2 regions of the Saccharococcus sp. Marseille-Q5394 genome follow, and region 1 is predicted to be linked to the other one. Evidence: a T-box and tRNA genes for the amino acid it is inferred to sense, from the RefSeq annotation. Region 1 holds a T-box; the other holds one or more tRNA genes.
The links. A T-box is a leader RNA that pairs with one kind of tRNA and senses whether it is charged. The one in region 1 lies ahead of ileS (isoleucine--tRNA ligase), so its partner is inferred to be a tRNA-Ile.
Positions count from the first base shown of each region.

Region 2: it encodes a tRNA-Ile, which carries the amino acid that the T-box ahead of ileS (isoleucine--tRNA ligase) is inferred to sense. The anticodon was not compared.

Region 1 covers NZ_CAMPPQ010000001.1:128,280-143,907, reverse strand. The annotation lists gene OC538_RS00690 (dihydroorotate dehydrogenase) at 1-724, opposite strand, end outside; gene OC538_RS00685 (dihydroorotate dehydrogenase electron transfer subunit) at 721-1,497, opposite strand; gene OC538_RS00680 (dihydroorotase) at 1,494-2,801, opposite strand; gene OC538_RS00675 (aspartate carbamoyltransferase catalytic subunit) at 2,768-3,682, opposite strand; gene OC538_RS00670 (uracil-xanthine permease family protein) at 3,834-5,129, opposite strand; gene pyrR (bifunctional pyr operon transcriptional regulator/uracil phosphoribosyltransferase PyrR) at 5,155-5,697, opposite strand; gene OC538_RS00660 (RluA family pseudouridine synthase) at 5,895-6,809, opposite strand; gene lspA (signal peptidase II) at 6,809-7,285, opposite strand; gene ileS (isoleucine--tRNA ligase) at 7,605-10,367, opposite strand; T-box leader at 10,408-10,622, opposite strand; gene OC538_RS00645 (DivIVA domain-containing protein) at 10,679-11,185, opposite strand; gene OC538_RS00640 (RNA-binding protein) at 11,280-12,056, opposite strand; gene OC538_RS00635 (YggT family protein) at 12,094-12,390, opposite strand; gene OC538_RS00630 (cell division protein SepF) at 12,410-12,859, opposite strand; gene OC538_RS00625 (YggS family pyridoxal phosphate-dependent enzyme) at 12,856-13,530, opposite strand; gene OC538_RS00620 (PRC-barrel domain-containing protein) at 13,623-13,865, opposite strand; gene sigG (RNA polymerase sporulation sigma factor SigG) at 14,336-15,118, opposite strand; gene sigE (RNA polymerase sporulation sigma factor SigE) at 15,212-15,628, opposite strand, start outside.
Region 2 covers NZ_CAMPPQ010000002.1:1,295,190-1,310,817, reverse strand. The annotation lists gene OC538_RS17270 (NUDIX hydrolase) at 1-38, opposite strand, end outside; gene OC538_RS17265 (transposase) at 130-489, opposite strand; gene OC538_RS17260 (NAD-dependent malic enzyme) at 548-1,873, opposite strand; gene OC538_RS17255 (putative motility protein) at 1,993-2,172, opposite strand; gene OC538_RS17250 (Dps family protein) at 2,235-2,684, opposite strand; gene yidD (membrane protein insertion efficiency factor YidD) at 2,785-3,015, shown strand; gene OC538_RS17240 (metal ABC transporter solute-binding protein, Zn/Mn family) at 3,135-4,106, shown strand; gene OC538_RS17235 (o-succinylbenzoate--CoA ligase) at 4,156-5,601, opposite strand; gene menB (1,4-dihydroxy-2-naphthoyl-CoA synthase) at 5,677-6,495, opposite strand; gene menH (2-succinyl-6-hydroxy-2,4-cyclohexadiene-1-carboxylate synthase) at 6,461-7,354, opposite strand; gene menD (2-succinyl-5-enolpyruvyl-6-hydroxy-3-cyclohexene-1-carboxylic-acid synthase) at 7,329-9,041, opposite strand; gene OC538_RS17215 (isochorismate synthase MenF) at 9,034-10,419, opposite strand; gene OC538_RS17210 (1,4-dihydroxy-2-naphthoate polyprenyltransferase) at 10,614-11,525, shown strand; gene OC538_RS17205 (TraR/DksA C4-type zinc finger protein) at 11,695-12,444, shown strand; tRNA gene OC538_RS17200 (tRNA-Glu) at 12,883-12,954, opposite strand; tRNA gene OC538_RS17195 (tRNA-Ser) at 12,964-13,054, opposite strand; tRNA gene OC538_RS17190 (tRNA-Asn) at 13,064-13,138, opposite strand; tRNA gene OC538_RS17185 (tRNA-Ile) at 13,145-13,218, opposite strand; tRNA gene OC538_RS17180 (tRNA-Gly) at 13,220-13,293, opposite strand; tRNA gene OC538_RS17175 (tRNA-Phe) at 13,300-13,375, opposite strand; tRNA gene OC538_RS17170 (tRNA-Asp) at 13,464-13,539, opposite strand; tRNA gene OC538_RS17165 (tRNA-Met) at 13,543-13,617, opposite strand; tRNA gene OC538_RS17160 (tRNA-Ser) at 13,735-13,827, opposite strand; tRNA gene OC538_RS17155 (tRNA-Ile) at 13,847-13,923, opposite strand; tRNA gene OC538_RS17150 (tRNA-Met) at 13,931-14,004, opposite strand; tRNA gene OC538_RS17145 (tRNA-Ala) at 14,029-14,104, opposite strand; tRNA gene OC538_RS17140 (tRNA-Pro) at 14,113-14,189, opposite strand; tRNA gene OC538_RS17135 (tRNA-Arg) at 14,205-14,281, opposite strand; tRNA gene OC538_RS17130 (tRNA-Leu) at 14,296-14,384, opposite strand; tRNA gene OC538_RS17125 (tRNA-Gly) at 14,393-14,467, opposite strand; tRNA gene OC538_RS17120 (tRNA-Leu) at 14,476-14,557, opposite strand; tRNA gene OC538_RS17115 (tRNA-Lys) at 14,588-14,663, opposite strand; tRNA gene OC538_RS17110 (tRNA-Thr) at 14,670-14,745, opposite strand; tRNA gene OC538_RS17105 (tRNA-Val) at 14,767-14,842, opposite strand; rRNA gene rrf (5S ribosomal RNA) at 14,998-15,113, opposite strand; rRNA gene OC538_RS17095 (23S ribosomal RNA) at 15,274-15,628, opposite strand, start outside.

The DNA of each region.
Region 1 (15,628 bases):
TGCCGATGATCGGGATCTGTACGACTTGGCTCACTTCGTACACCATTTTGATGGCGACCGGCTTTACAGCTGGTCCGGATAAACCACCTGTTAGATTAGCTATAATAGGTCTTCCCGTCTTTTGATCGAGCCTCATTCCGACAAGCGTATTGATCATCGTAATGCCATCTGCTCCGCCGGCCTCGACCGCTTTTGCAATTTCTTTGATGTCCGTGACATTTGGTGACAGCTTGACATACACCGGCACTTCGGACACTTCTTTCACGGCAGCCGTCAGATCATGTGCTTGCTGTGGATCCGTGCCAAAAGTGATGCCGCCGCATTTGACGTTGGGGCATGATATGTTCAATTCCAACGCTCTTACATTCGGAGCCGTTGAAATTGTTTTTGCCACCTCTACATAATCCGCAGTTTCTGTTCCTGCGACATTCGCAATGATCGGAACATCGTACTGTTCCAGCCAAGGCAGTTCATTTTCCATGACGCCCTGCAAACCGGGATTCTGCAAGCCGATAGCGTTCAACATGCCTGATGCCGTCTCCGCGACTCGTGGAGTCGGATTGCCGAATCTTTTATCAAGAGTCGTCGCTTTGATCATAATGGCGCCTAACATTGATAAGTCATACAGATTCCCATATTCCCTACCGAATCCGAAACAGCCGGATGCCGGCATGATTGGATTTTTCAACTGCAAACCAGGCAATTCCACTGCCAATCTATTCATATCGACACCACCCCTGCCGGAAATACTGGTCCATCAGAACAAACTTTGATGTACTCTTTATCCGTTTTATCAGTCGTTTCACATACACAAGCGAAGCAAGCTCCTATTCCGCATCCCATACGCTGTTCGAATGAAAGGAAACCTTTTTTGCCAGAGTAAGCGGTTTGAACCGCATTCAGCATCGGCATCGGTCCGCAGCTATAGTAGGTAGCGAATCCGTCTCCAATCGTCTCCATCACATTAGTTACAAAACCTGACATTCCTTTTGTTCCGTCCACCGTTGCGATATATGTCTCACCTAGGCGCATGAATTCCTCTTCATAAAAGGACACATCTGCCGTTTGGAAGCCTAGTACATGAATGCAATTAACTCCTTTGGCAGTCAGTTGCTTCGATAATTCGTATAAAGGGGGAACCCCAATTCCACCGCCAATGAGTACCGCGGTTTCACCAGGTGATGTTTCATCAACTGGAAAACCATTACCTAGCGGACCGAGCACATCTACTTCGTCGCCTTCTTTTTTCAAGGAAAGCAGCTGAGTGCCGCGACCTTCCGCGCGATAAATGATTGTCATTTCGCCTGCTTCATAATCGATGGAAGCGATAGAGATCGGTCTTCTTAACAAAGGTTCGAATGAATCAGAGACCCGGATATGGACAAACTGGCCAGGGGAATTGATTTCCCCTACCAGCTTGCCTGTCAGTTTCATTTCAAATATATTCTTAGCAATTTCTCTTTGACCCGTCACATTCATCCGATCTTGGATGATCATAGTATCACCTGCTGTTTTGCTATCACATCCATTTGATCCTGCCAGACGATATTGCCTCCGTAGATTGTCTTCACCGGCCAGCCAACACACCTCCAGCCATCAAATGGGGTGTTTTTCCCTTTGGATAAAAATGTCTCCCTATCAATTGCTTGTTCTTTATTCAAATCAAGAAGAACGAGATCCGCTAGCGCACCGACTTCTATTTTCCCGTATGGAAGACCGAATACATCAGCAGGCTTGATAGTCATCCAATCAATCAACTGCTTTAGTGACCATTTCCCTTCTTTTACAAAATGCGTGTAAAGAAGCGGGAATGCTGTTTCAAATCCTGTAATTCCGAAAGGCGCTTTTGCAAAACCGGCATTTTTCTCTTCTGCTGTGTGGGGTGCGTGATCGGTTGCTATGAAATCAAGAGTGCCATCCATCAACCCTTCTTGCAATGCATGTAAGTCCTCCACTCCGCGAAGTGGTGGGTTCATCTTCCAATCAGCATCGTCACAAGGGATATCATTCTCGCATAAAATCAGATGATGCGGACTCACTTCCGCAGTTACGTGGATTCCGGCTTCTTTCGCATCACGGATGACCCGTACAGATTCTTTCGTACTGACGTGGCAGACGTGATAGTGGGCGCCAGCTGCTTCAGCAAGCAGTATATCGCGCGCGATATGGACTGATTCAGCGATTGATGGGATACCCGGGAGTCCAAGCTCCTTGTTCTTCTTTCCTTCATGCATTGCTCCACCATATATCAGTGTATTGTCTTCGCAATGTGCGACAACCGGCATGTCTAGCTCAGCCGCATCTAACATTGCCTCGTACATCATGCCTGCTTCTTGGACGCCAACCCCGTCATCTGTGAAAGCGAAAGCTCCGTTCTGCTTCAATTCTTTTAAATTCGTCCGTTCTTTCCCGGCTTCCCTAATTGTGATGGAAGCGTAAGGGAGGACTCGAATATGCGCTTTTTCAGCAATCAAGCTGTTGACGAGGGACAAGTTTTCCTTCGTGTCAGGAACCGGTCTCGTATTCGGCATTGCGCAAATCGTCGTGTATCCGCCTTTAGCAGCGGCAAGCGTCCCTGTTTCAATCGTTTCTTTATGCTCTCCGCCTGGTTCCCGCAGATGGACGTGGACATCGATGAACCCCGGCGCCAACAGGAGTCCGTTTCCGTCAATGACCTCCGAATCCCCTGCATGTAAATCTTTTCCGATTTCGGTTATCTTCCCTCCAGCAATCCTAACATCTGTTAAAACCTTTTCTCCAATTTCATTTAAAACATATGCACTCTTGATGATCTTTCCCATGCCAATTCCTCCTTCTGTAAAATCGTTTCTAAGATAGCCGCACGTATATAGACGCCATTTTCAACTTGCTTGTAAATCATTGATCTGCTGCATTCGACAAGGCTTCCTGCTATTTCCACATCCCGGTTAACCGGTGCAGGATGCATGATAATTGATCCGGGCTTCATTTCCCTTTCCCGTTCAACTGTCAGTCCATATTTCGTATGGTATTCGTCCTTTGTGAATCTCATTTTGCCATCGTGCCTTTCATGCTGAACTCTTAGGAGCATGACCACATCGCTTGTGTAGACCACTTCTTCCCAGTCACTCACGTATGGAAAATCACCTGCCCACTCAGGGGGGCATAGAAATTTCACATTCGCACCAAGCATTGAAAGAGCATCCGCATTCGACTTTGCAACTCTACTATGGGAAATGTCACCGGCGATAAGCACATTAAGCCCTTTGAAACCGCCGAGCGTTTCTTTAATTGTGAACAAGTCAAGCAATGATTGTGTTGGATGTTGTCCTGAACCGTCTCCGCCGTTGATGATTGCCATATTCATTTTTCCAACGAGGTCTTCATAATAGCGCTCTTCAGGATGTCTGATGACGACTGCATCCAAGCCGATTTCTTCAAGGGTTCGAAGCGTGTCGTACAACGTCTCTCCCTTTACCGCACTTGAAGAACCGGCTTCAAAAGGAATCGTTTCAAGACCCAATTTCCGCTCCGCTACTTCAAAACTCATTTTTGTTCGAGTGCTCGGCTCAAAGAATAGATTGCTAACCATATATTTTTGAGGTAATGCGCGGATCCCATACCTTTTTAACATTGCAGCACGATCCAAAATAGCTGAAATTTCGTCGATTGATAGATCTTTCATTGATAATAGGTTTTTCATATAGAAAATCCCCTTCCGTTTTGGATAAAAAATGGCCTTTCCGTTAAATGGAAAGGCCAGTGGGCATGACTAAACAATCGTCATCCATCTTGAATGACTACTAGTCAACTGAACCTTTCCTTGTCTCTCAGTACAATGTTAAAAGGTCTTTCTATTTTGTTGAACTATCTGCCAAGCTAGCATTTTTCCTGCCCGGCAATAGCAAGTTAAGTATGACTCCGACGATTGCAGCCAGCGCCATTCCCCCTACTTGGAACGTTTCACTAATATGGATGGAGGCTCCCCCGATGCCAATTACTAGAATGACCGAGGCGATGACGAGATTCCGTTGCTGTCCAAAATCAACTTTATGATCAACGAGCATCCTTAGCCCGGACGAAGCAATGATTCCAAACAGCAATATTGAGATTCCGCCAAGCACCGCTTGAGGGATTGTTGCAATAATCGCCATCAATTTTCCGATGAAGGAAAACAATATCGCGAAGACTGCTGCTCCGATGATGACATAGACGCTATAGACACGTGTGATTGCCATGACGCCAATGTTTTCACCGTATGTTGTTTTCGGTGGACCACCAAGCAATCCACTAAGGAGTGTCCCGATCCCATCTCCTAAAAGCGACCGGTTTAAACCGGGATCTTTGATAAAATCTTTATTGACGACGCGGCCGAGTACAAGCTGGTGACCGATATGCTCCGAAATCGTAACGATTGATATCGGAACCATGATTGCTAGTAATGCCGGGGTAATGACAAACTCATAATCTATTCCGGGAATAAGGAATTCCGGTATTTCAAACCATGCAGCTTCATGTACTTTTGTGAAGTCCAATATTCCGATCGAAGCTGAGTATATGTAACCTACTATTATTCCGATCAGTACAGGCATCAGACTCACTACCCCTCTGAAGAACATGAGGCAGATGATTGCAGCTGCCAATGTGACAATTGCGGCTGAGAAATGCAGTAGATTGTATTGCGCTTCGCCATCCACTTGGATCGTACTCGCCATGCTCACTGCCGTCGGTGCCAATGCTAACCCGATAACCATAATGACAGGGCCGACAACGACTGGCGGAAGGAATCTCATAATCCATCCTGAGCCCGTCGTCCAGATCAGGAGTGATACAATTGCATATACGAGAGCGACAAACATGCTTCCGATCATTGCGCTTCCGATGCCGCCTGTGCTTGTCGCCACTTGGATCGGCGCAATGAATGCGAACGATGAACCTAAGTATGCGGGAACCTTGAATTGCGTAACAAGGACGAAGATGAGCGTCGCAAGCCCACTTGTTAATAAAGCGATTGCTGGGCTTAAGCCTACGAATTGCGGCACAAGGATTGTCGCTCCGAACATTGCAAACATATGTTGCAAACTGAGTGCAAGCCATCTTCCGGGAGCCGGCTTATCGAGTACGTCTAACACTTTGTTGTCATTCATCATTTCGCCTTCAATCCTTATCCTGTTTTTATTTTGTATGGATTGTCACGCCGTCTGTTCCATCCTCTTCGATGACGTTGACTACTACCCGCTCATCATTCGAGGTAGGAATATTTTTACCGACATAATCAGGGCGGATCGGCAATTCGCGATGACCTCTGTCAACGAGGACAGCAAGCTGTATCGCAGAAGGTCTTCCTAAATCGATGACTGCATCCATCGCCGCTCTGACTGTTCTTCCTGTGTAAAGAACATCATCGACAAGTATCACTTTCTTATCAGCGACGTCGTGCTTGATGTCAACTTGGTGGACAAGAGGTTCATGGTTTCCATGTTTATGTTGAAGATCATCTCTGTACAGCGTAATATCCAACTCACCAGTCAAGATCGGTTTTCCTTCGATTTGCTTGATCCTTTCCGAAAGCCGTTTTGCAAGCACAGCCCCTCTGGTTTTAATGCCTACAAGAATACAACCATCGATTCCTTTATTCTTTTCGATAATTTCATATGCGATTCTGGTCACCGCACGTGATATTGCCTGTTCGTCAAGAATGATTGCTTTTTCCGTCATAATAATTCCTCCTTATTAACATAAAAAAACCCTCCTGCCAGATGACAGGAGGGTACAGGTGCAGAAAGAAGTGTACCGAAGAATAGCGCGCAGCTATCCTACTGTACTTCCGTGCAACCTTCCCAGCCTCTCTGGACTGATCTTAAAGGTATCGCTATTCATTTCATTGATTAGTATAGTTGGCCAATTTCAGTTTGTCAACGCTTTTCTTTGCGCATTTTTTCAATCAATGCTTTAAACTCTTCCGGCAAAGGTTGTGTAAACTCCAAATATTCGCCGGTGCGAGGGTGCTTAAAGCCGATTGTGCCAGCATGCAATGCCTGTCCGTTGAAGTCGATTGTTTTTTTCGGACCATATTTCGGATCCCCGGCAAGCGGATAGCCGATATACTTCATATGAACACGTATTTGATGGGTCCTTCCGGTTTCCAGTCGGCATTCCACCAACGTAAAATCACCAAAGCGTTCTAATACTTTGAAGTGGGTGATGGCATGTTTTCCCTTATCCGTAACCGTCATGCTTTGACGATCTTTCTGGTCCCTTCCAATTGGGGCGTCAATTGTTCCTTGATCATGAGGAATATGGCCGTGAACGAGCGCCGTGTAAATACGCGTCACGGATTTATCGACGAGCTGATCGACAAGCGATACATGTGCCTGATCATTTTTAGCGACCATCAGCAAACCTGAAGTATCTTTATCGATTCTGTGGACAATCCCGGGACGCATAACGCCGTTAATCCCGGAAAGGTCTTTCACTTGGTGCATCAAGCCATTCACTAAAGTGCCCGTAGCATGCCCGGGTGCCGGGTGGACAACCATACCGCGGGGCTTATTTACGACGAGGACATCTGCATCCTCATAGACGATTTCCAAATCGAGGTCTTCCGCAACTATATCGAGTTCCACGGGTTCAGGCTCTGTCACTTCGATGATATCCCCAATTTTCACTTTGTAGTTCTGTTTTACAGTTCCATCATTGACAAGAACTGCCCCGTCCTTCACCCATTGCTGGATTTGTGTGCGGGACCACTCAGGGTTGATATCCGATAGGACTTTATCAATTCTGCCATTTCCGTGCTCTTCTGTTATTACAATTTCAAACGGTTCCATTATGCCACCTTTTTCTTGTTCTTTTTTTCATCAAGAATGACGTGAATAATAATAAGGACGACCCCTACCGTCAACGCAGCATCCGCTACGTTGAAGATTGGAAAGTCATAATTGATGACAGGGATGAGGACATCAATGAAATCAACAACTTCCTTCCGCCATAATCGGTCGATGAAATTTCCGATTGCTCCGCCTAATAAAAACATCAGACTGATTCCTAATAATTTGCTGCCTTTCGCTTCCTTGTGGAAAAAATAAATGATGCCACCGACAACTAGGATTGTAACAATATAAAATAACCACATCTGCCCTTCTAGCATTCCCCATGCCGCTCCTTTATTACGGTGTGACAGGAATGCCAAATAAGGTTCCGCTATCGGGATCCGCTCCCCAAGGTTCATGTTTTGTACGACAAGCCATTTTGTCAGTTGATCGAGCAATATTAAAAAAAGCGCCAATCCATAATATAGAATCAATCCAAAAACCCCCGTCCGACAGTATCTGCTTCATTTTACCACAAAGTCATCTTATTTATGAAATTAGCGTGTATTCAGTGGATAAGAAAAAGACTGTTGCAACTATGGATTAGCCACGGTTGCAAACAGCCTTTACCAAAATGTTTAAGAATAAAAGGATTTCCGCTTCAGGCGGACGCTTTCCAATCGAACAGCGAAGGGTTCGATTTGCCGTATTTATGCGTTCTTTGCAGAAATTAAGGTAGCCTTTCTGCTCGCAAAAGCCGTTCTTCGTAACGGCTTTCGCTGGAATCGCCGCCCTAAGCTCCCAATCCAATATTTATGAATAGTACTTCTTCACTACGCCAGCACAACGTGAGCAGAGCTCTGGGTGTTCTGCGTCTGAGCCGACCGATTCGGAAATCGTCCAGCAGCGGTCACATTTTTCCCCGTCCGCTTTTTCAACAAGGACTGTGGCAGCGTCAAGTTTTAGTGCTTCTTCCGGCATTTTGCCTTCTTCGTTCTCTTCAAATTTGGAAACAATGAAGAACTGTGCATAGTCGATATCGTCTGCTGCAAGAATGCCTGCCATCTTTTCTGGCAATGAGACCGTAATTTTCGCTTCGAGCGATTTACCGATCACTTTTGCATTTCGTGCTTCTTCAAGCGCCTTCAGTACATCGTCACGCACAACCATCAATCGACTGAAACGTTCGCGAAGTGCGTCCGCTTCCTCACCAAGGTCTTCTGCGTGAGGCATGTCTGTCAGTTGGACGCTTTCCTCTTCGACATGCTCTAGATATGCCCAAAGCTCATCCGTCGTATGCGGGATGATTGGCGTCAAAAGCTTCAATAGGGCAAGTAGTGAATCGTACATGACTGTTTGCATCGCACGGCGGTGCGGATGATCGACGCCTTCAATATAGACGACGTCTTTTGCAATATCAAGATAGAACGAGCTTAGTTCACCTGTACAGAAATTATTCACTGCGTGATACACGCCTGCAAACTCGTATTTCTCATAAGCTTCAAGGACATCCTTGATTAGATCCTGGAGCTTTACATAAACGTATTGATCGATTGGACGCATATCTTCAAATGCGACACGGTCTGCTGCCGGATTGAAATCTGCCACGTTCCCATGTAGGAAGCGGAGCGTATTACGAATCTTACGATAGACTTCTGATACTTGTTTGAAATTCGAATCGGATACACGTACATCAGCAGTATAGTCGACGGAAGAAACCCATAGACGAAGGATATCGGCACCCAGTTGATTCATCACTTTTGAAGGCACGATGACGTTGCCAAGGGATTTACTCATTTTGCGACCTTCTCCGTCCAATGTGAACCCGTGGCTTAATAATCCTTTGTATGGAGCAATCCCATTGATGGCGACACTTGTCGTCAATGATGAGTTGAACCATCCGCGGTATTGGTCAGAGCCCTCCAAATACAAATCAGCCGGATAGACGAGATCGTCTCTTTCCACTAGCACACCTTGATGTGTAGATCCTGAATCGAACCAGACATCCATAATATCCGTCTCTTTTGAGAATTGACCGTTCGGGCTGCCTTCATGCTTGAAGCCTTCCGGAAGCAGGTCTTTCGCTTCCCTTTCAAACCAGATATTTGAACCGTGTTCTCTGAATAGCTTTGCAACATGCGCAATCGTCTCATCAGTAAGGATAGCTTCTCCGTTTTCCGCGTAGAATACAGGAATCGGAACTCCCCACACACGTTGGCGTGAAATACACCAGTCACCACGGTCACGCACCATATTGTACAATCGTGTTTCTCCCCATGAAGGAGTGAACTTCGTATTTCGGATTGCTTCAAGCAATTCACTACGGAATGATTCGATGGACGCAAACCATTGAGCGGTCGCACGGAAAATGACCGGTTTCTTCGTACGCCAATCATGCGGATACGAGTGAGTGATGAAGGAGAGTTTCAACAGAGCTCCTTCTTCATCCAATCTCTTCGTCACTTCTTTATTTGCATCTTCATAGAATAATCCTTCAAAGCCTGGAGCCTCATCTGTCATGACGCCTCGGTCATTGATTGGGGACAAAGCGTCAATTCCATATTGCTTCGAAACGTAAAAGTCGTCTTCCCCGTGACCAGGAGCCGTATGGACGCAGCCGGTACCGGCCTCTGCAGTTACATGCTCCCCTAGCATGACAAGAGAATCACGATCGTATAATGGGTGCTGCGCAACCACTCGATCCAGATCCGAACCTTTTAACTCAGTAACAACTTCATATGATTCCCAACCGATCTCTTTCGCAACAAACTCGACGAGATCCTTCGCCAACAGAAACTTATTCCCATCCACTTTTACGACAGCATAAACGAATTCCGGGTGAACCGAAATTCCAAGGTTTGCAGGAATTGTCCAAGGAGTAGTCGTCCAGATGACGATACGGACATCCTCATCGACAACACCGAGACCGTCTTTGATCGGAAACGCCACGTAGATGGAAGGGGATTTTTTATCCTTATATTCAATTTCCGCCTCGGCAAGCGCCGACTCACTTGAAGGCGACCAGTAGACAGGCTTAAGGCCTTTGTAAATATAGCCTTTCTTGGCCATTTCACCGAACACCTGAATTTGTCTAGCTTCAAATTCAGGCTTCAATGTGATGTATGGATTTTCCCAATTGCCGCGTACACCAATCCGTTTGAATTGTGAACGTTGGCTATCGATTTGGCTGTATGCATATTCCTCGCACATTTTGCGGAACTCGGCGACAGAGTGCTCTTTTCGATTGACTCCTTTATTGACAAGAGCTTGCTCAATCGGAAGACCATGCGTATCCCAGCCCGGTACGTAAGGTGCATGAAAACCTGTCATTGATTTATGACGCACAATCATGTCTTTCAGCACTTTGTTAAGTGCGTGCCCCATGTGCAAATCTCCATTCGCATATGGCGGTCCGTCGTGAAGAACGAAGAAAGGACGTCCTTCCGTACGTTTTTGCACTTTTTCATAGATGTTCATTTCTTCCCATTTTGCTTGCATATCAGGTTCTTTGTTTGGCAAGTTGCCACGCATTGGAAATTCTGTTTTCGGCATGAGCAATGTGTCTTTGTAATCCATCCTGTTTCCTCCTTTGGAAATAAAAAAACCCCGTCCCTATGTAAGGGACGAGGGATTATTCTCGCGTTACCACCCTAGTTGCAGCATGATTAAACCATACTGCCTCTCAGAACACCATAACGGGGTGCTTCCGGGATTGATTTTCGTCAATCCGGCTCTAGAGTGATTTTCGTTTCCGTTTCAGGCCAGGCTTCCACCGCCCCCAGCTCGCTATACATGATTATCGGAAAGTACTCTCTCTTTCAACGCCTGTTCCTGCTTATAATGTCATTATTATATGTGTGAAGGGAATAGAATGTCAAGCATCCGCGTCATTCCATGTCCGCTGCGGATTCCAAATGCTCTGTGTCCGGCTCGTATTCAAGAAGTTTTTCCCAGTCGTCTGTCTTAATCATATCGAGTTGCGCTTCAATCAACATACGGAAACGGTTTCTGAACACTTTCGATTGTTTTTTCAAGTCCTCTATTTCCATCGCAATTTTTCGGGCACGTGACAGTGCTTCATTAACGATACGGTCAGCATTCTTCTCCGCCTCTTTAACAATCAATTTCGATTCCTGTTTAGAGTTCCGTCGAACATCTTCGGCTGCTTCCTGGGCGATTAATATCGATTTCTGCAAAGTCTCTTCGATTGAGTTGAAATGGGATATTTTATCTTTCGTATCATTTAAGCTGTTTTTCAACATCTTATTTTCTTCCAACACGTTTTCATAATCCTTCATGATTTGTTCTAGAAATTCGTTTACTTCATCTTCATCGTATCCGCGGAAGCCACGGCTGAACTCTTTATTATGTATATCGAGTGGTGACAATGCCATCTTTTGTTCCTCCCTTTCAAGTAAATCTTCTATTCTCTATTATACATGCCCTCAGCAGATAAGACAGCAGTTTTTCCACCGGTTGTCTGAAAAATCATTCTAACCTACCAATCAACAACCGTATTTTGTCTTTTCGTGTCCGTCCTTCTATCGACATGATTTTAAAACGGCCTGACCCCCTGATTGATAGAATGTCTGATTCATTCACCTCAAACGCTTGCTGATCGCGGACGACGTGATTCACTTTGACTTTATCATTCTGGATGAGCGAGACCGCTTTTTGACGCGGACAATTCACTAATGAAGCGACAATCGAGTCAAGGCGCAGTGAGCTGATCGTGTGGAGCTCTTCCTTCCATGATTCTGCCAGTACGATTAGTTCATCGGAAGAACCAAGCTCTTCCACTCGCACCTTGGATTTACCGATTGACGTCAAATTGGCGATTAGATAATCCTTCATTTCCTCTGCGACGGCGAATTGGGCGACATCTCCTTCCAAACGGATATCTCCGAATTTTGAACGGTCGATGCCCAGCGCCATAATGGAACCTAAAATATCTTTGTGCTCAAGTGTCATGAATTTCGCTGGATACCTTACCGTAAAAATAGACACCTGGAAATCATCGTTTTCCGGTTCGTAATAATCCGGGTAAATCAATGCCCGTTGTCTTTCCGGCTCTGGGAATGCACCATGGACCCCGAATTGCAGACCAGTGTTTCTGACGATGGTATTCAAAATGAAGATCTGCCTCGGATCGAGAAAGCCCGTGAGCTTCGGAGAGTATGTATCCTCTACTTCTCTCGTCCACCCGACGACCGTTTCAATGAACGGCTGCTCTTCTTTTCTGAAATGTTGTATGATCGAATCCATGTTGAACGTCTCCTTAGCGAACCTTATAGAAAAAACCTCACATGAGTGAGGCAATGATCAATCGATATACTTCTCGTACCCCGCTCGAAACCAAATAATTCAAAACGAATATTGCGACGATCGGTGAAATATCGATCATACCTAGAGGCGGGATGAACTTGCGGAAAAACCCTAAATAAGGTTCAGTGATTTTCCCCAAGAAAATGCCGAATTTCGTCTCACGTGATGCAGGCACCCATGACATCAATATATAAACAATGAGGAGTATCAAGTATATATCTATCGCCCGTAATATAATCGAAAAAAGCAAAGTAATTATTTCTATTAGTCCCATCTGTACACCTCATCCAATTCTATCTTTCAAAAAAATCCGAAATGGTACCAGCCACTTCTACGTTTTCAGGCACGCATAAGAAAATGTCAGTGCCGATCCGTTGAATATCCCCGCCAAGTGCGTAGACGGTTCCGCTCAGGAAATCGACGATGCGGATCCCTTGATCACGCTCGATCCTTTGCAAATTGACGACAACGGCTCTTTTATTCTTTAAATGCTCCGAAATGTCTTGTGCTTCTGCGTAGACACGCGGTTCAAAAAGAACAACCTTCGAAGATTTCTGGATGCTCTGTAAGCTGACGACCGTTCCTGGTTGCTGTGGCGTTTCCGCAACTTGCGGCTTCCGAGCAACCGCCCTTCTCGGCTGTTGTTCTTGCACGGGCTGTTGATCCCGGACAGGCTTCTCCTGCTGAAATTCCTCTTCTTCATCAAGATAGAACCATTTCTCAAATCGTCTTTTTATGCTCATTCGTCTCCCTCGCTCTCCGTTCCGACTAATGCGGTTCCGATTCTAACGTGAGTTGCACCTTCTTCGATAGCAACGGCATAATCATTTGACATTCCCATGGATAATAGTGTGCATGGTGCATGGTCCAATTCTTTCTCGGCAAGTTGGTCACGAAGGTCTCGCAACGAACGGAAAGTTGTTCGAATCCATTCCTCATCTTGCGTGAATGGTGCCATGGTCATCAAGCCAACAACACGGATTTTATCGTAATCGGCCAATTGAAGGACGAATTCTTCCAAGTCATCAGGCTGCAGACCTGATTTGGACTCTTCCCCGGATACATTCACTTGTACGAAGCAGTCAACCGGAGCAGATGCACGTTTTTGAATCTCTTTTGCGATGCTTAGTCGATCCAGTGAATGCAGATAATCGACTTGGTTAATAATATCTTTTACTTTCCTGCTTTGCACATTACCGATGAAGTGCCAGTTGTTCTTCTCGGATTGGATGCTTTCCTGCTTTGCTAGAAGTCCTTCCGGCCGATTTTCACCAAGATCCGTAATGCCGAGTTCGATGACTTCGCGTGCCCTGCTTGCAGATACTTGCTTTGTTACCGCCACGACTGTTACTTCTTGACGTTTTCTTCCCGAACGATCGCAGGCTGCTTGTATTCCTTGTTCTATTTTTTGCATACGCTGTTGAAGTGTGTCCAATAAAATCACTATCTTTCTGCTTACTTTGCTTTATTGTATCAATTGACCGGACACATATCAATGATAAGTCTTCATTTATCAGCCTTTTTCCCTACTAATACGATATCTTTGCCGATTGTAAGGACGTCGTCATACTTAATTTGCTTTAAATCCTTCATTTTCGATTCCAAGAATAGGGATCTTTCTGCTCCACCAATTTGCAGCACGTCAATTTTGCCGTTTTTCATATCAATTGTCGCGTCCTGTACAAATCCAAGGAACGAGCCCTTTTTCACTTCAATCACTTCTTTTTTCTGCAATTCCGAAAAACGCATTCTTATCCCTCCAATGTTAATAAATATTTCCCTATAAAAGGGGATATTGCCATCTGTTCCGGCACTCCAAACAACAGCTACAAAGTTATTGAATGTCCTTAAACAATGGGTATAGATAATAAATTTTATGTTTATATAGCTTATGCGCAACAACTTAAAAGTAGCTCCGTTGACTGTAGCGCAAGGCGGCGACTCCTTGGGGATAAGCGAACGCCGTTACGAAGAACGGCGTTTGCGAGCACAAGCGGAGCGTTGCTAGCAATGTTTTTTGCGACCCTAAGGGAGCAGGATATTGTAGAATGCCTTAATTTCTGCAAAGAGCGCAGAAATTAAGGCAAATCGAACTCTTCGTGGTTCGATTGGCTCAAGCCACGCCCCCAGGAAAGCGTCCGCCTGAAGCGGAAATCAACAGTAAAAGGGACTGCTAGTGTCAGTTTTTACTGAATTCTAGACAGTCCCTTTATTACTGATTATTTATTTTCCATGCCATCTCTAATAATTTGCATTGCATTTTTCTCAAGTCTTGAAATTTGGGCTTGGGAAATGCCTAGTTCTTTTGCAATTTCGGTTTGTGTCTGCCCTAAGTAGAATCGCTTGGACAGAATAAGCTGCTGCCTTTCCGTCATGCCCGACACAGTCTCCTTAACCGACACATACGTCAACCAACGCTCTTCCGACACTTTCTTATCCTGCAATTGATCCATAATATAAACAGGATCACCGCCGTCGCCATTCATCGGTTCATGGAGGGACATCGGATCTTGTATTGCGTCCAGAGCAAATAAAATATCATCCTCAGGAATGCCCGTCGCTTCTGCAAGATCGGATATTCTAGGCTCTTTCTGATGATCATTCACGAATTGTTCCTTTGCCCTGATTGCTTTATAAGCTATATCACGGAGCGATCTGGATACCCTAATGGCATGATGGTCTCTCAAATGTCTTTTGATCTCACCGATGATCATCGGGACGGCATATGTTGAAAATCGGACATTATGTTTCAAATCAAAATTGTCAATGGACTTCAATAATCCGATGCAGCCAACCTGAAATAGATCGTCTGCTTGCTCCCCCCTATAAGCAAACCTTTGAACAAGACTTAAAACTAACCGCAAATTTCCAATTACAAGCTCTTCTCTTGCCGATTCGTCACCACTTTGAAGCCGGATAAACGTTTCTTTCATCACTTCGTTCGACAGTAAGGGCAAATTGGACGTATCGATACCACAGATTTCAACTCTTGTACGCATCATTCGCTTTTCCTCCGCATTCTGTAGATGACTGTACAAAATAGTTTGTCCTCACACTTGCGGAATATGCGAAATCCAATTCGCCAATTTCAACCATCAGGCGATAGGGTGATTCAGTCTGTCACGTAAATCTGAGATGATTTTTTTTTCAAGACGGGATATATAAGATTGAGAAATACCAAGTAGTTCTGCAACTTCCTTTTGTGTCATTTCGAGTCTTCCTGTCAATCCGAAGCGGCATTCCATTATATATTTCTCCCGTTCATCCAAAGTGCTGATCGCTTCAATCATATGTTGCCGTTCTAATTTCTTTTCAACGTCGTCAATAATAATATGCTCATCTGTTCCCAGAATATCGGACAGCAAAAGCTCATTTCCATCTGCATCGGAATTTAACGGTTCATCAAAAGAAATTTCCGACCGGGTCCTATTCGTTTTTCTTAAATGCATAAGTATCTCATTTTCAATACATCTTGAAGCATATGTCGCCAGTTTAATATTGCGATCGCTTTT
Region 2 (15,628 bases), on a different contig from region 1:
TCATGCTTCAATACAACGAGCACATGTCTAGCTTCCATGCCTAAGCGATTCTCCCCGAAAGTCAGCTCAACTTGTGCTCCTCGTAAATCCTTAAATGTAGTTGCTATTTGACTTCACGTCCTTTCTCGCTCAATTGGATGGTTGAACGGGAGCTGAAGTGATCAAGGGCCTGCCTTTTGCGAAATACGGCAGCTGTTCAATGAACTTCTTCGTTTCAACATCCGTAAATTCATGGATCAATGCATAGAGCATCATCGTCCTGCGATCGACATCATGATTGTCCCGATCATAATGATAAGGGATGTATGGCAAATGGGATCGCAGGAAGTTGCGGAATTCCAGTCGATCCATCTGACTGAATAGTTGTTGGAAAACCGGCAGAAACTCCCGGCTCATCTCCACCTCGTATTCCCATGGTGAAGCATATTTATGTGGATAGATTTGTTGATTGGCGATTGATACGTACATTCTGACTTTGTCGTTTTCCATAAGTGACCCATCCTTTTTTGTCGTAGTATGGATCACTTTGGATAAACGATACAGCACTTTAGATTGAACTCACGTTTTCATTTGCGACGCGTTCCACAGCGTTCGCGACATTTTCATGCACTGCTGGATCCAATGGATGCGGAACGAGGTCACCCGGTTTCGTACTATCCAGAATTGCGAGCGCAGCAGTGATGAGCATCGGATATGTGATCTCTTTCGCATGCGCATTCAAAGCACCCCTGAAAATTCCAGGAAAACCTAGTATATTATTCACTTGCCTGCCATCCGCGGCAAATGCAGCTCCTGCTTCTAATGCAGCTTCCGGATCAATTTCCGCATTCGGATTGGACAGCGCCAAAATAATTTGACCTTTACGGACCATATCGGGTTTGATTAACCCTTGCACGCCAGTCGTTGCAATAACAATATCACAAGTTTGCATAATCTCTTCGACTGATCCCAAAGCGGTTCCGCCATGCTGTTTCAGTCTTTCAATGGCTTCAGGATTCGGATCAACACCGCGCATTTCCTTCACACCATATGCCATGAACATCCTGCTAATTGCAAGGCCCGCCGCACCCAATCCAATTTGGCCGACGACGGATTGAGATAATTCCACTCCCGATTGTCGGCATGCCGAAAGTGCTGAAGCCAGCGTGACGACAGCTGTTCCGTGTTGGTCGTCATGCATGACCGGAATAGGTAGTTCCGATTTTAGACGCTCTTCAATTTCGAAACAATGCGGCGACCCGATATCCTCCAATAGAATCCCTCCGAAGCTTTGGTGGATATGCTTGACGGTTTCCACAACTTCATCGGGATCACTCGTGTTAAGTAATATTGGAATACCGCTGATACCTGCGAATTGATCGAACAGGACCGCCTTTCCTTCCATGACAGGCATTCCTGCGACAGGACCAATATTTCCAAGACCTAAAATTGCCGTCCCGTCCGTCACAATGGCGACCGTGTTTGAAATGCCAGTGAAATACTCTGCCTGCACCGGATCGTTTTGAATCACTTTACATACATTAGCGACTCCTGGCGTGTAAATTCTTCGGAGATCTCCAAGGGAACGGACTTCCACCCTGCTCTTCATCGCAATCTTGCCGCCTTCATGTGCATGCAAAACATCATCCGTTACAGCATGTACTTGAATTCCATCCCCGATTGTATTAATGGCTTCTACAATTTTCTCCAACTGCTCCTCGCTCGTGCACTGAACGGAAACATCCCTTATTGTCGACAACGTACCAACTTTGATTGTTTGGATATCTCCAATATCACCCTTCAATTCACCGATGGCTAGTGCCACCTTTGCGAAATTTCCAGGTTTTGATGGCGTTTCAATAATTAAATTCCGTATGAATTGGATATGTGACATGATGTCGCCTCCTATTATGATCCCTATCCTTCCCGTACCCCATTTTACACATAATAAGTGGAGTCAACAAAAATAAAGTGCGGATTTCCTAGGTTAACAGGAAATCCACACTCTATTCTTCATGCTTTCATATCGACAGCGGAGCCTTTATAAGGATGGGCTGCCGGTTGGTCCTGCATACTTTGCAGCATATCCGTCACTGCATTTGCATTCACCGATAATGCCTTGTTCATGACACTCAATTGAACAGTAGATTGCAAACTTCTCAATTGACTTGCCATAATGGAGTTCATGTCCATAACCCATTCCTCCTCTACAATGCTTTTATCGGAATAAAAAACAATGATTCAAGACCAGGTCATCATTTATTATCTTCACCAAGGAATGCATTCAACATCCATTGGTGCTTTTCAATGCTTTGATACGTTGCATTCAATATATCTTCCGTCATATCATCGCCGTCTTCAGCGGCAGCATCCATTCCTTTTTTCAAGGATTTCATAATTTTATCGAAATCATCGGCGATTGTCTTCACCATATCCTCGGCTTTTTCATCACCTTTTGCTTCTTTTACGACCGATTGCTCCAAATGCTCTTTTAAAGTCGCCGTCGGATTTCCTCCAAGCGTCAAGATTCTTTCAGCGATTTCATCCATATGTGCTGTCGCCTCATTGTAAAGCTCTTCAAATTTTGCATGGAGCGTGAAAAACTGCTTCCCTTTTACATACCAATGATAATTATGCAATTTCGCATACATGACTGACCATGTGGATACTTGTACATTTAGTTCTTCCATCAATTCCTTGGACATAAAAAAACCCCTCTTCACCTTTTTAATAATGCTTCTCTCTGTTAATTTACCACTGGAACCAATAAACTAAACATATAAGAGGAAGCAAGGAGTTCTTACATTGAAATCTATACTGATCTACATTATAAAAACATATCAAAAAATCATCTCTCCACTCACCCCGCCATCATGCCGGTTTTACCCTACATGCTCGCATTACGGTGTGGAGGCGCTACAGAAACATGGCGCGCTAAAAGGGACATGGCTGACAATTCGCCGGATTTCGAAATGCCATCCTTTCCATGAAGGTGGCTTTGATCCAGTTCCTGATAAAAACGATATAAAAAAATGAACTCTTCCCGGCCTTGGCCGGTTTTTTTACTTGTAAGTTGCGGAAACTGTTCATATCTTGTATTATTAAAAAGCATTCAAATCGTAATCATTACTATTAAGTTAGCGGAGGATTTACTTATGAAAAAAAAATCACTCGTTCTTCTCGCACTCATCATGATGTTACTCATTAGTGCTTGTGGGAACAAGAATGATAAAAGCAAAATAGAGACCGGCAATGATGGGAAGTTGACCGTCTTCACTACGGTATATCCCCTACAATATTTTACGGAGCGGATCGGCGGGGATTTTATTAATGTTACGTCCATCTACCCGGCAGGTGCGGATGAGCATTCATTCGATCCGACACAGAAGGACATGATTGCGCTCTCTGATGCGGACCTGTTCTTTTACATAGGACTTGGGCTTGAAGGGTTCGTGGAAAATGCCCAAAAGACATTGAAGAACCAACAAGTGGAATTCGTAGCTACTGGGGAAGCCATTTCGGAAGATCAACTGGAAGCAGGGCATGATGAAGAGGGGCTTGAAGAGAATGACGAAGAAGGACATGACGGGCATGACCATGGCCAATTCGACCCCCATGTGTGGATTTCTCCAAAATTAAGCATCGAACTCGCTACCTCTATAAAAGAAGCGCTCATTTCAAATATGCCCGATCAGCAAGAAGCATTCGAAAAGAATTTCGATCTTTTGGAAGATGATTTGATGGAATTGGATGAGCGATTTAAGGAAATGGCAAACAGGGCCAGTTCTAAGACCTTCTTCGTATCGCATGCAGCGTTCGGCTACATTGCGGATGAATATGGTTTACATCAAGTGGCGATTGCCGGATTGAATTCCCAAAGCGAACCGTCCCAAAAGCAGCTTGCTACCATTGTCGAAGAGGCAAAAGAGAAAAATGTGAACTATATTTTGTTCGAACAAAATGTTTCCTCAAAGTTGACTGAAGTCATTAGAAAGGAAATCGGTGCAGAATCTCTGATGCTCCATAATTTGGGAGTCCTCACGCAGGAGGATATTAAAAATAATGAAACGTACTTTACATTGATGGAACGCAATCTGAATGTGCTTGAAAAAGCGCTTAGTAACTAATACAAAAAGTAGGGTTGGAATTCCCAGGAGGGATTCCAACCCTACTTTTTCATTTGTCCAAGGCCCATTCTTTCAGTTCACGACGAAGCAATTTATTTGATGCATTGCGCGGCAGCTCGTCTACAAAATGGAATGCTTTTGGAACTTTATATCTGCCAAGCTGTTGGTTACAATACTCTTCCAAATCCAATTCTGTCAGATGTTCGTCGCCTACAATGAACGCGACTGGCACACTGCCCCATTCAGGATGAGTTACTCCACATACACCTGCTTCTTTTACGTCTGGATGCGACATAAGTACATTTTCAATTTCAGCAGGATATATATTTTCACCACCGGAAATGATCAGATCTGATCGTCTATCGACAATGAATAAATAGCCCTCTTCATCGATATAGCCGATATCCCCCGTCGACAGCCAGCCGTCTTCCAACGGCTCCCTGTCGGATGCATGCCCGATATACCCCGGTGTAACGTGAGGCCCCATAACGAGCACCTCGCCAAACTCTCCAGGTTGTTCTGCATCTCTGATCGTGATTCGATTGAAGAATAAAGGCTTGCCTGCAGAGCCGGACTTCCGTAAGGCATCCTCAGATGAAAGTGTTGCAGTTTGGGAACTCGTTTCCGTCATTCCATATGTTTGCAGAACAGGCAGCCTATAAAGAACAGCTCGACGCAAATAATCATCCGGTACTGGGCCGCCGCCCGCTAACATCGACTGAAATGAAGGATGAGCAACCGACCTATTTTTCTCGAATTCATCCAGGATCCTATGAAGCCCTGTCGCAACAACGGAAATCCTAGTAACAGTCCCCTTTTCAATTTCCTCTACAATCGATTCCGCATCAAATTTTTCATACAACCGTACACCCATTCCATAAATAACGGACCTTGCGAGTATTGAAAACCCGCTTATATGGAACAACGGCATCGTACATAGCCAAATATCATCCTCCGACAATCCTAAATTCAATACTGAGGATAATGCACTCGATGTATGGTTGCCAGCCGTCTGTCGAACACCTTTCGGAAAGCCTGTCGTCCCTGATGTATACATGATTGTAATCGTCCTTGACGGTTCCCACATTTCCGTAAACGTGACAGGTTTCGTCTCACTTATTTCAATTGCGGAAAATAAGAGCTTAGGAGTGCTGACCTCTCTAATATGATCAATAAATTCATCATCGGCTATCAAAGTCGAGGCACCGCAATCATTCAATTGCCATGAAATTTCTTTTGAGGATAGCCTGCTGTTCAACATGACGATTTCGAGCCCCGCCAACAGACATCCATGGATGACAAAAACCATCTCGGGTGTCGATCGGCCCAACAAGGCAATCCGGTCCCCTTCGTTAAGACCATTCCATCGTAATTTCCTGGCAATAGTAGCCGCCTTTTCCGAGAGTTGCCTGAATGTCCACTGATTCTCCCCAAAGGAAAGAGCCATCCGATCAGGCGTCAAATACGCCCTTTGCAATAACCAATTAGGAATCACTTACTCACCCTCCCTCTCGAATAGAAAAGCTGCCTAATTAAACAGGCAGCTTGGAGATTTACTATGCTAACAATATTAAGGGAAACGTGGGAATTGGCCGAAGTCAGGCTTACGCTTCTCTTTGAAAGCGTCACGTCCCTCTTTCGCTTCTTCCGTTGTGTAGTAAAGCAATGTTGCGTCTCCAGCCAGTTGTTGAAGACCAGCTAGTCCGTCCGTATCGGCATTCATTGCCGCTTTGATGAAACGAAGCGCAGTCGGGCTCATTGCGAGCATTTCTTCACACCATTGGACCGTTTCGTCTTCCAATTGCTCATAAGGGACAACTGTGTTGACGAGGCCCATATCCAATGCTTGTTGTGCATCGTATTGGCGGCATAGATACCAAATTTCCCTTGCTTTCTTATGACCGATGATACGAGCCAAATAACCCGATCCATATCCAGCGTCAAATGAACCGACTTTCGGTCCTGTTTGTCCGAAACGAGCATTATCTGCTGCAATCGTCAAGTCACATACGACATGCAATACATGCCCGCCACCGATTGCATATCCTGCAACCATTGCGACTACTGGCTTCGGAATGACACGGATCAATCTTTGCAGGTCAAGGACATTCAAACGTGGAATTTCGTCATCCCCAACATATCCTCCATGTCCGCGTACGGATTGGTCACCGCCTGAACAAAATGCTTTCTCGCCTTCTCCTGTCAAAATGATGACGCCGATGCTTTCATCATCTCGCGCACGAGAAAACGCATCGATCAACTCCATTACAGTTTTAGGGCGGAATGCATTACGCACTTCAGGACGGTTAATCGTCACTTTTGCAATGCCGTTGTACTTCTCATATTTGATATCTTCATATGTACGGATCGTTTCCCATTGACGTGTCATTTTCTTCCTCCTCCAAATATAGATCTTGCAAATACTCCATAACCATTGTAGCAAACAATCGTGGTTTTTCCACGTGAATTGCATGTCCCGCCCCCGGAACGACAGCATGTCGCCAAGTAGGAGAAAGTAAGTTCATTTCCCGGGCAATTGCTACAAATTTCGCATCCAATTCACCCGTAGTAAGAAATACAGGATTTGATATCGAATGAAGGGCTTTCCAATAAGAATCCTGGCTGCCCGTTCCGATCCCTAACAGACTGTTGGCCAATCCGATTTCATTTTGCTGCAGTCTTTCCTTCCTAATCGCTCTCCTTTTTTCTGCAGGAAGACTTTTTTGGGAATCAAACAGGGGAATGTTCTCCCATTTATCGACAAAAGTAGTGATGCCTTCCTCAATTATCTTACTTGCGAGCAACTTGTCAGCCGCCTTCCGTGCGGCTCTATCTTGTTCTTCCGACAAGCCCGGAGACGAGCTTTCAAGAATCAAAGCCTTCACTCGTTCGGGATAATTGATTGTGTACGCCAGAGAAATGCGCCCGCCCATCGAGTAGCCAACCAAATAAAAGGAGTCCAATTTCAAATGCCCAAAAAGGGCTTCCAGGTCTTTAATCTGCTCCTCCATTGAGTAGCGCTCTGGTTTGTCAGGAATGCTTGTTTTACCGTGCCCCGTCAAATCTATAGCAATCGTCCGATACTTTCCTTCTAATTCTTTCCGAACTTCATTCCAAGTGGATGCAGTTCCTGTAAAACCGTGTAGAAAAACGATGGCGGGCAAATGAGGATCCCCTTCCATCTCGACATGGATAGAAAGACCACGCACCGGGACTTGGAGGTCAATCATTTCCTTCAAGCCCTTCAATGATGTCTGCCCAATAAGCTCGATGGGCCTTTACATTCACCGGTCTGCTTGTAAACACTTCAATGATTCGGACGTCTTTCGTCTTTTCTAGTTCCATTTCAGCCTTGAACTCTTCAACTGTGTGTATGGCAGCATATTGTGCGTCATACATGGCGCCGATATGTTCGAATGTCAAACCTGTAGGTGTCCCAAATAATTCTTCAAAATGGTTGGCGACGCCTGCTTGGGGAAGATATGAAAAAATGCCTCCACCGTCGTTATTCAATATAACAATCGTCAAATTCGTTTTATGGAACCTGGATACGATTAATCCATTGACATCGTGCAAAAAGGACAAATCGCCAATTAGCAAATACGTAGGTCTTTTTCGTGCTGCTTCGATACCGAACGCCGTGGAGACAACTCCGTCAATGCCGTTTGTTCCCCTATTGGAAAATATGGCAACATCTTTCTCAGTCTTGCAGAAAAATGTGTCTACGTCACGGATTGGCATGCTGCTGCCGCTTATCAAATCACTGCCGTCCGGAAGCATGTCGAATAATGTTTTTACAATGACACCTTCATCCCCCGCAATGCCTTCATACCGTTTTGTTGCGGTCTCGGCGAATTTATCCGCTGAAGCCCACATCTCACTGTAGACGGTCGTTTCCTGCTGTCCCGGCACGTCATACACCGCCTCCGGTGATGACTGCAGGTGATGTGTGACTACACCGAGCGAATCCCGGAATTCTGGTGATTCATCCACAGCGGCGAACACTTCCGGCCGGTGTTTCTTCAAGAATAAAGACAATGGCTTCGAAACCGGCTGTGCTCCGAAACGGATGACCGTGTCAGGCACCGCCTTCGACTGGAACGTTTCACTTTTCAACAGGGCATCATAATGAACGATACATAATGATCTACAATCTTCAGGCACTTCCGATCTCAAGTTGGATAAAGGATCACATAACACAGGCCATTTTAATCGACTTGCAAACTTCCAGAATGCATCCTTATCAAATCCGATAGGCAACTCCCCAACGACAATCAACCCATGTTCAGTCTTCGAAAATAGAGCGGCAAGCGATTGTTTCTGGATCATTGAAAGTTCAATATCACCATGGATCCTTTCAACGAAAGTCGATGCCCTCGGTTTTCTGTCGAAATCAATCAATAAAGGCTCTCGCAATGGAATGTTCAAATGAATCGGTCCCATCGGTTTGGTCATCGCAACGGAAACGGCACGATTGACGTGCCTTTCCAAAAACCAATCCAGCTCTTCACTGTCCTCCGCAAGTGGAAGGTCGACACTGAATTTCACATGCTTGCCGTACATATTCAATTGATCGATCGCTTGTGGCGCGCCCACGCCCCTCAGTTCATGCGGCCGGTCAGCCGTTAGGACTATCAGCGGGATGCGAGCGTAAAACGCCTCAGTGATTGCAGGGTGGTAGTTTGACGCTGCCGTTCCCGATGTGCATAGAAGGATAACCGGTCTGCCGGATGCCTTAGCCAAGCCGAGTGCGAAATATGCTGCTGACCTTTCATCCACTTGCATAAATGTCTCCATTTTATCCGAAGCAGCAAAAGCATAAGCGAGAGGCGTTGAACGGGAACCCGGACTTATGACCGCCTCTTTCACGCCCGCCTGCAGCAACGTATCAGTCATTCGTAAAACATGGTCTGTCAACACTCGTTGTTCATCCATTCAACTTTCCCCCTAGCGCCCGCAATACCGGTCTGAATTTCACCCACGTCTCGTCATATTCCAGTTCGGGAACGGAATCCGCAACGATTCCTCCGCCCGCATACAAATATGCCCGATCCGAATTGAGTAAACCGGAACGGATGGCAACTGCAAATTCTCCGTTGCCTGCAGCATCTGTCCAACCTATAGGAGCAGCATAATATCCTCTATCCATTTCTTCCTCGTGCCGAATGATTTCCAATGCAACATCTGTTGGGACTCCTCCCAATGCCGGCGTCGGATGCAATGCTTCTACGAATGAGAAGATATCATTTTCCTCTCCAAGCGCCCCTTCCACAGACGTATAGAGGTGTTGTATATCCCTGATTTTCATTAGTTTTGGCGTTTTCGGGATGAGCACTTCAGTGCAGTATTTATTAAAGATATTCGAGATCATGCTGACAACATGCTGATGCTCTTCGCGGTTCTTTCGATCACCCAATAGTGCTTCACCAAGTTCCCGGTCTTCCTGTGCCGATTTCCCGCGACGGATCGATCCGGCTACACATGCCGAGTAGGCTTTCCCATTCTTAATTTCAATTAGACGTTCAGGCGTCGCACCAAAAAACAGCGACTCCCCTTTTTGAAGGCCGAAATGATAGCTCTCCTGCTGTTCATTTGTAATTGCATGCAATGCTTTGACGCTATTTACTTCCTGCTCAAATTGAAGTTCAAGCGCCCGAGCGATGACGACTTTGTCCGCATTGCCTTGCTGTATTGATTCTGTGGCATTTTCGACGGCTTTCAAATACTGCTCTTTGCCCCGCTCCGTAGTTGCGATGACCTTATTATGATTGGCAAAGTCAAACTCCTCTACCTGAGCGATATGGATAAGTTTGTCACGCTCTTCCCGAAGTCTTTCAAAATCCAAAGCGGCTTCTTTATGATCCGTAATCATATTGATGGAAATGAAAGTCTTTCCTTCCTCGATCCTCAATTGGAAAGAAGGCACAACGAAATACCCGGACGGGAATTCATTCCACTCCGACTCCTTTCTGTTTTCCTCATCAAATGAAAATCCTCCAAATAGGACTGGATCAATATCTTTTTCCTCTTTTATTAGAATGGAGCAAAGTTGTTTCCATTGCTCTGATATGTCTTTATAACGGCCGTCGGTTCTCCCGGTTGCCAACGTATAAGCTTGTCCAATTCCGACAATTGTCAATGTCTTATCGGCGTTTTGCCAATAGAACCGACTGTCTTTGTATTGCGAAGCGCCTGCTTCAAAAAAAGACAAAGGTGATATCCTTCCAACTTCGACAGTTTCCGTGAAGAAGCGAGTACTTGGAGATATCATCACTTTTTGCATTTCACGAACATCCGTCATCTTGTGACCCATCATTTTCTCTCCTTTATCTTCAAACCATCATCTTGCAATTAGACGCTAATTATTTTTTTATCGAAGAATGAATTTCTTACTTCCATTATACCGGAAATTCGTCATCCTCGCATAGATAATGCAAACAAGGATACCTCTTTCAGACGTTTTGGAGTACAATGGATATCGGAAACATGAGGATAGGAGAGAATACAGTGCAACATACTATTAAAGTTGATTCCGGGTGGCGAATATGGTGGCAGCTTACGAGGCCACATACGTTGACTGCGGCTTTCGCTCCGGTATTTCTAGGTACAATGATTGCTTTGACTCACGGAAAACTGCATTTTCCGTTATTTTTCGCCATGCTGATTGCGAGCCTTTTCATACAGATGGCTACCAATATGTTCAATGAATATTACGATTTCAAACGCGGATTGGACAATGAAAACTCTGTTGGCATCGGCGGGACAATCGTTCGGAATGGCGTCAAGCCGATAACGGTATTGCTCATTGCTCTAGCGTTATATGTAGTTTCAGTTCTCATCGGGATTTATATTTGCATGGAAACTTCCTGGACGCTAGCCTTAGTTGGGGCCATCTCAATGTTGATCGGTTATTTGTATACCGGCGGACCACTGCCAATCGCCTACACACCTTTTGGAGAGCTAGTTTCAGGTGTGGTCATGGGAATGCTGCTGATTCTGATTGCCTTCTATATCCAAACGGGCATAGTAACGACAGACGCAGTGCTCATTTCCATTCCAAGCATGCTCCTTGTCGCTGCTATCATGTTGGCAAACAACATCCGTGACCTGGAAGGTGATAAAGAAGGCGGCAGGAAGACGTTAGCCATTCTAGTCGGAAGATCCAATGCGATTACAATCCTTGCTTCATTCTTTATCGTCTCTTATTGTTGGATAATCATACTGATAGCTTTAGGTTATCTCACCCCGTGGGCTTTGCTCGTATTTCTTAGTGTCCGTAAACCGATAGATGCGGTTGTCACCTTCCGCACACATCTGCTGCCATTGCAGGTCATGCCTGCCATGAAGAACACAGCTGTCACAAATACGTTATTCGGTTTATTATTAGGTATCGGCATCCTAATTGGACATTATCTATAATTTTTTGGATGGACTTGCGCTATAGCAAGTCCTTTTTTTGTCTGTATTTGTCTTCCATGTTTAATTCATCGATTCAAAAGGAATTGAGAAGGTACAAATGCTTTCATTGCTATGAAGTCATCGGGCTATGACCATACTAATGCAACTAACATAAAAGGATGTGCTGATCATGTTAACGAATGAACAGAAAGCCGAACTTAAAGAAAGTTTGCTTGAAATGAAATCACAATTGCAGAAAACGGAAAGTACAACCGACATTAGAGATTCTGCCCGGGAAGAAGTCGGAGAGTTATCAACTTATGATAATCACCCGGGAGACATGGGAACTGAACTTTTTGAAAGAGAAAAGGACCTAGCCCTGCATGTCCATGCAGGAGACGAATCAGATAAAGTCGAGCATGCTTTGAATGCTTTAACAAATGGAACATACGGATATTGTGAAGTATGTAAAAATGAAATTCCCTTTGAAAGGCTGGAGGCACTTCCCTACACGACGTACTGTATAGATCATACGCCTGAGAGGGATATTCCGAACGATCGACCATCGGAAGAGGATATTCTCATTATGGCCAATCCCAACACCTTCGCAGATAGAAGAGAAAGCACTGGAAGGGAAAGCAATGAAAGAGACAGTGAAGACAGCTTTCAAGAAATAGCCAAATCGGGCACTTCGGAAACACCTTCCGATTTTATAGGAGATCATGATGACTATAATACTCTTTATGATGATAAAATATTGGACGGCGCGGTGGAAGAAGTGGAGGAATTCATCAGTACAGATATCACAGGCGAAACAAGAGGATTTGTAAGGTCGGAGATATCAGAGGAATATGAAGAGGAGTTAGATGATGTAGGCTTGGAATCACCTATCGGGGATATCCCGTATCATCTAAGTGACGGCTACACAGACGATAAATAAGAAAACAAGGACTGTTGCATGATGTCGGAGATAATCGACTTCCTGCAACAGTCCTTTTTAAAGATTTTCGACCTATTGATTCGGAAATGCTCATAAAATCGAAAATTCACGCATAAACGCTTAGATTGACGCATAAAGTCTGGATAGTGCGCATAAATCGCATTATATACGCATAAGTCTAGTTGAACGGCGCATAAATCCAGTGAAGCCCGCATAAAGCATTTTACGCGGGCTTTTACGGAGTTATGCGTGTTTACAGGGATTTATGCGTCTATGGCTGCTTTTATGCGTCTTACTTGGCGTTTATGGACTTTTAACAGCATTTATGCGCAGTTCATAGCATTTATGCGCTTCTCAACCTATACAGCAAGAGTATTCTAATCAAATAAAAAAGCAAGTGTAGAAGAAAAAATTCTCTTCTACACTTGCTTACTAGTATGACCCCTACGGGATTCGAACCCGTGTTACCGCCGTGAAAGGGCGGTGTCTTAACCGCTTGACCAAGGGGCCAATAAAATATGGCGGAGAAGGAGGGATTCGAACCCTCGCACCGCTTTCGCGATCTACGCCCTTAGCAGGGGCGCCTCTTGAGCCACTTGAGTACTTCCCCGTATAAAATTGGCTCCGCAGGTAGGACTCGAACCTACGACCGATCGGTTAACAGCCGATTGCTCTACCACTGAGCTACTGCGGAATATGATGGGCCTAAGTGGACTCGAACCACCGACCTCACGCTTATCAGGCGTGCGCTCTAACCAGCTGAGCTATAGGCCCATGGAGCGGGTGAAGGGAATCGAACCCTCATCATCAGCTTGGAAGGCTGAGGTTTTACCACTAAACTACACCCGCAAAGAATGGTGGCTCAGGACGGAATCGAACCGCCGACACAAGGATTTTCAGTCCTTTGCTCTACCGACTGAGCTACTGAGCCACATTTGACTTGAATAGCTGATAATTTCTGTTGAGTCACTTAGAAATCTGCAATCATCAAATCGTAACTGATATGTAATTAAAGAAAATGGCGGTCCCGACCGGGATCGAACCGGCGATCTCCTGCGTGACAGGCAGGCATGTTAACCGCTACACCACGGGACCATTTGGTTGCGGGGGCAGGATTTGAACCTGCGACCTTCGGGTTATGAGCCCGACGAGCTGCCACTGCTCCACCCCGCGATAATAATAGTTGTAGGAAGTTTAAATCCTACGCATTCAGTTTTGCTTTGTGACTTTGTTATAATTTCTTCAAATTCAGTTGTCCTAGATAACCACTATTGCTGTTTTAAATATATATGGCGGAGGAAGAGGGATTCGAACCCCCGCGGGCTTTAACACCCCTGTCGGTTTTCAAGACCGATCCCTTCAGCCAGGCTTGGGTATTCCTCCGTGATGACTATTCAAATAGTGGTGGACCTTGCAGGACTCGAACCTGCGACCGGACGGTTATGAGCCGTCTGCTCTAACCAACTGAGCTAAAGGTCCTTTAGGATGGCGGCAGAGGGGATCGAACCCCCGACCTTACGGGTATGAACCGTACGCTCTAGCCAGCTGAGCTACGCCGCCAGGAAAAGCATTAAAGTAGTAAATTGGTGGAGCCTAGCGGGATCGAACCGCTGACCTCCTGCGTGCAAGGCAGGCGCTCTCCCAGCTGAGCTAAGGCCCCATAAGAAGTGGTCGGGAAGACAGGATTCGAACCTGCGACCCCTTGGTCCCAAACCAAGTGCTCTACCAAGCTGAGCTACTTCCCGATATTTTTAAAGTAATGGCGCGCCCGGAAGAATTCGAATCCACAACCTTCTGATCCGTAGTCAGACGCTCTATCCAATTGAGCTACGGGCGCAATATATATTTGTTTGGTGCCGAGAACCGGAATCGAACCGGTACGGTAGTCACCTACCGCAGGATTTTAAGTCCTGTGCGTCTGCCAGTTCCGCCACCCCGGCAAATGATATGGAGCGGAAGACGGGATTCGAACCCGCGACCCCGACCTTGGCAAGGTCGTATTCTACCACTGAACTACTTCCGCATTGAAAGTGCGGGTGAAGGGAGTCGAACCCCCACGCCTTACGGCACTAGATCCTAAGTCTAGCGTGTCTGCCAGTTCCACCACACCCGCATATTCAGATCAAGACAGAGAGTCAAGAAATGGTGAGCCATGCAGGATTCGAACCTGCGACCCTCTGATTAAAAGTCAGATGCTCTACCAACTGAGCTAATGGCTCAAAAAGTGGTGCCGGCGATAGGAGTCGAACCCACGACCTACTGATTACAAGTCAGTTGCTCTACCAACTGAGCTACACCGGCAATTCATTAATTTTATATATATGGTGGAGGATGACGGGTTCGAACCGCCGACCCCCTGCTTGTAAGGCAGGTGCTCTCCCAGCTGAGCTAATCCTCCGTTTTTAAATCGCGCTATTCTGCAACCTGCTTGCTTCTCTCGCTTTATACCAAGAGCTGCAATAAACTTTTCACTACTACGTCAGCTTCACTCGACCAATTATGTAGCTTGTACATTTTTTATCGTTGTCTGCTTACTATGTAATGATTTGGTTGGCCCGGCGACGTCCTACTCTCACAGGGGGAAGCCCCCTACTACCATCGGCGCTGAAGAGCTTAACTTCCGTGTTCGGTATGGGAACGGGTGTGACCTCTTCGCCATCGTCACCAGACTATATCGCCTTTCAATGAAGACAATATTGATTATACCAACTCTGATGATATTTACAAGTCTTTTTTTAAAAAAACTTATTTGAACGATACTTATTCGTTCAAAACCGGATAAAACCAACATTGTTGCTGAACTTCAAGTTCAACCGTACTTTATAACTTAAGGTTAAGTCCTCGATCGATTAGTATCCGTCAGCTGCACGTGTCGCCACGCTTCCACCCCGGACCTATCCACCTCATCTTCTTTGAGGGATCTTACTTACTTGCGTAATGGGAAATCTCATCTTGAGGGGGGCTTCATGCTTAGATGCTTTCAGCATTTATCCCGTCCATACATAGCTACCCAGCGATGCCTTTGGCAAGACAACTGGTACACCAGCGGTATGTCCATCCCGGTCCTCTCGTACTAAGGACAGCTCCTCTCAAATTTCCTGCGCCCGCGACGGATAGGGACCGAACTGTCTCACGACGTTCTGAACCCAGCTCGCGTACCGCTTTAATGGGCGAACAGCCCAAC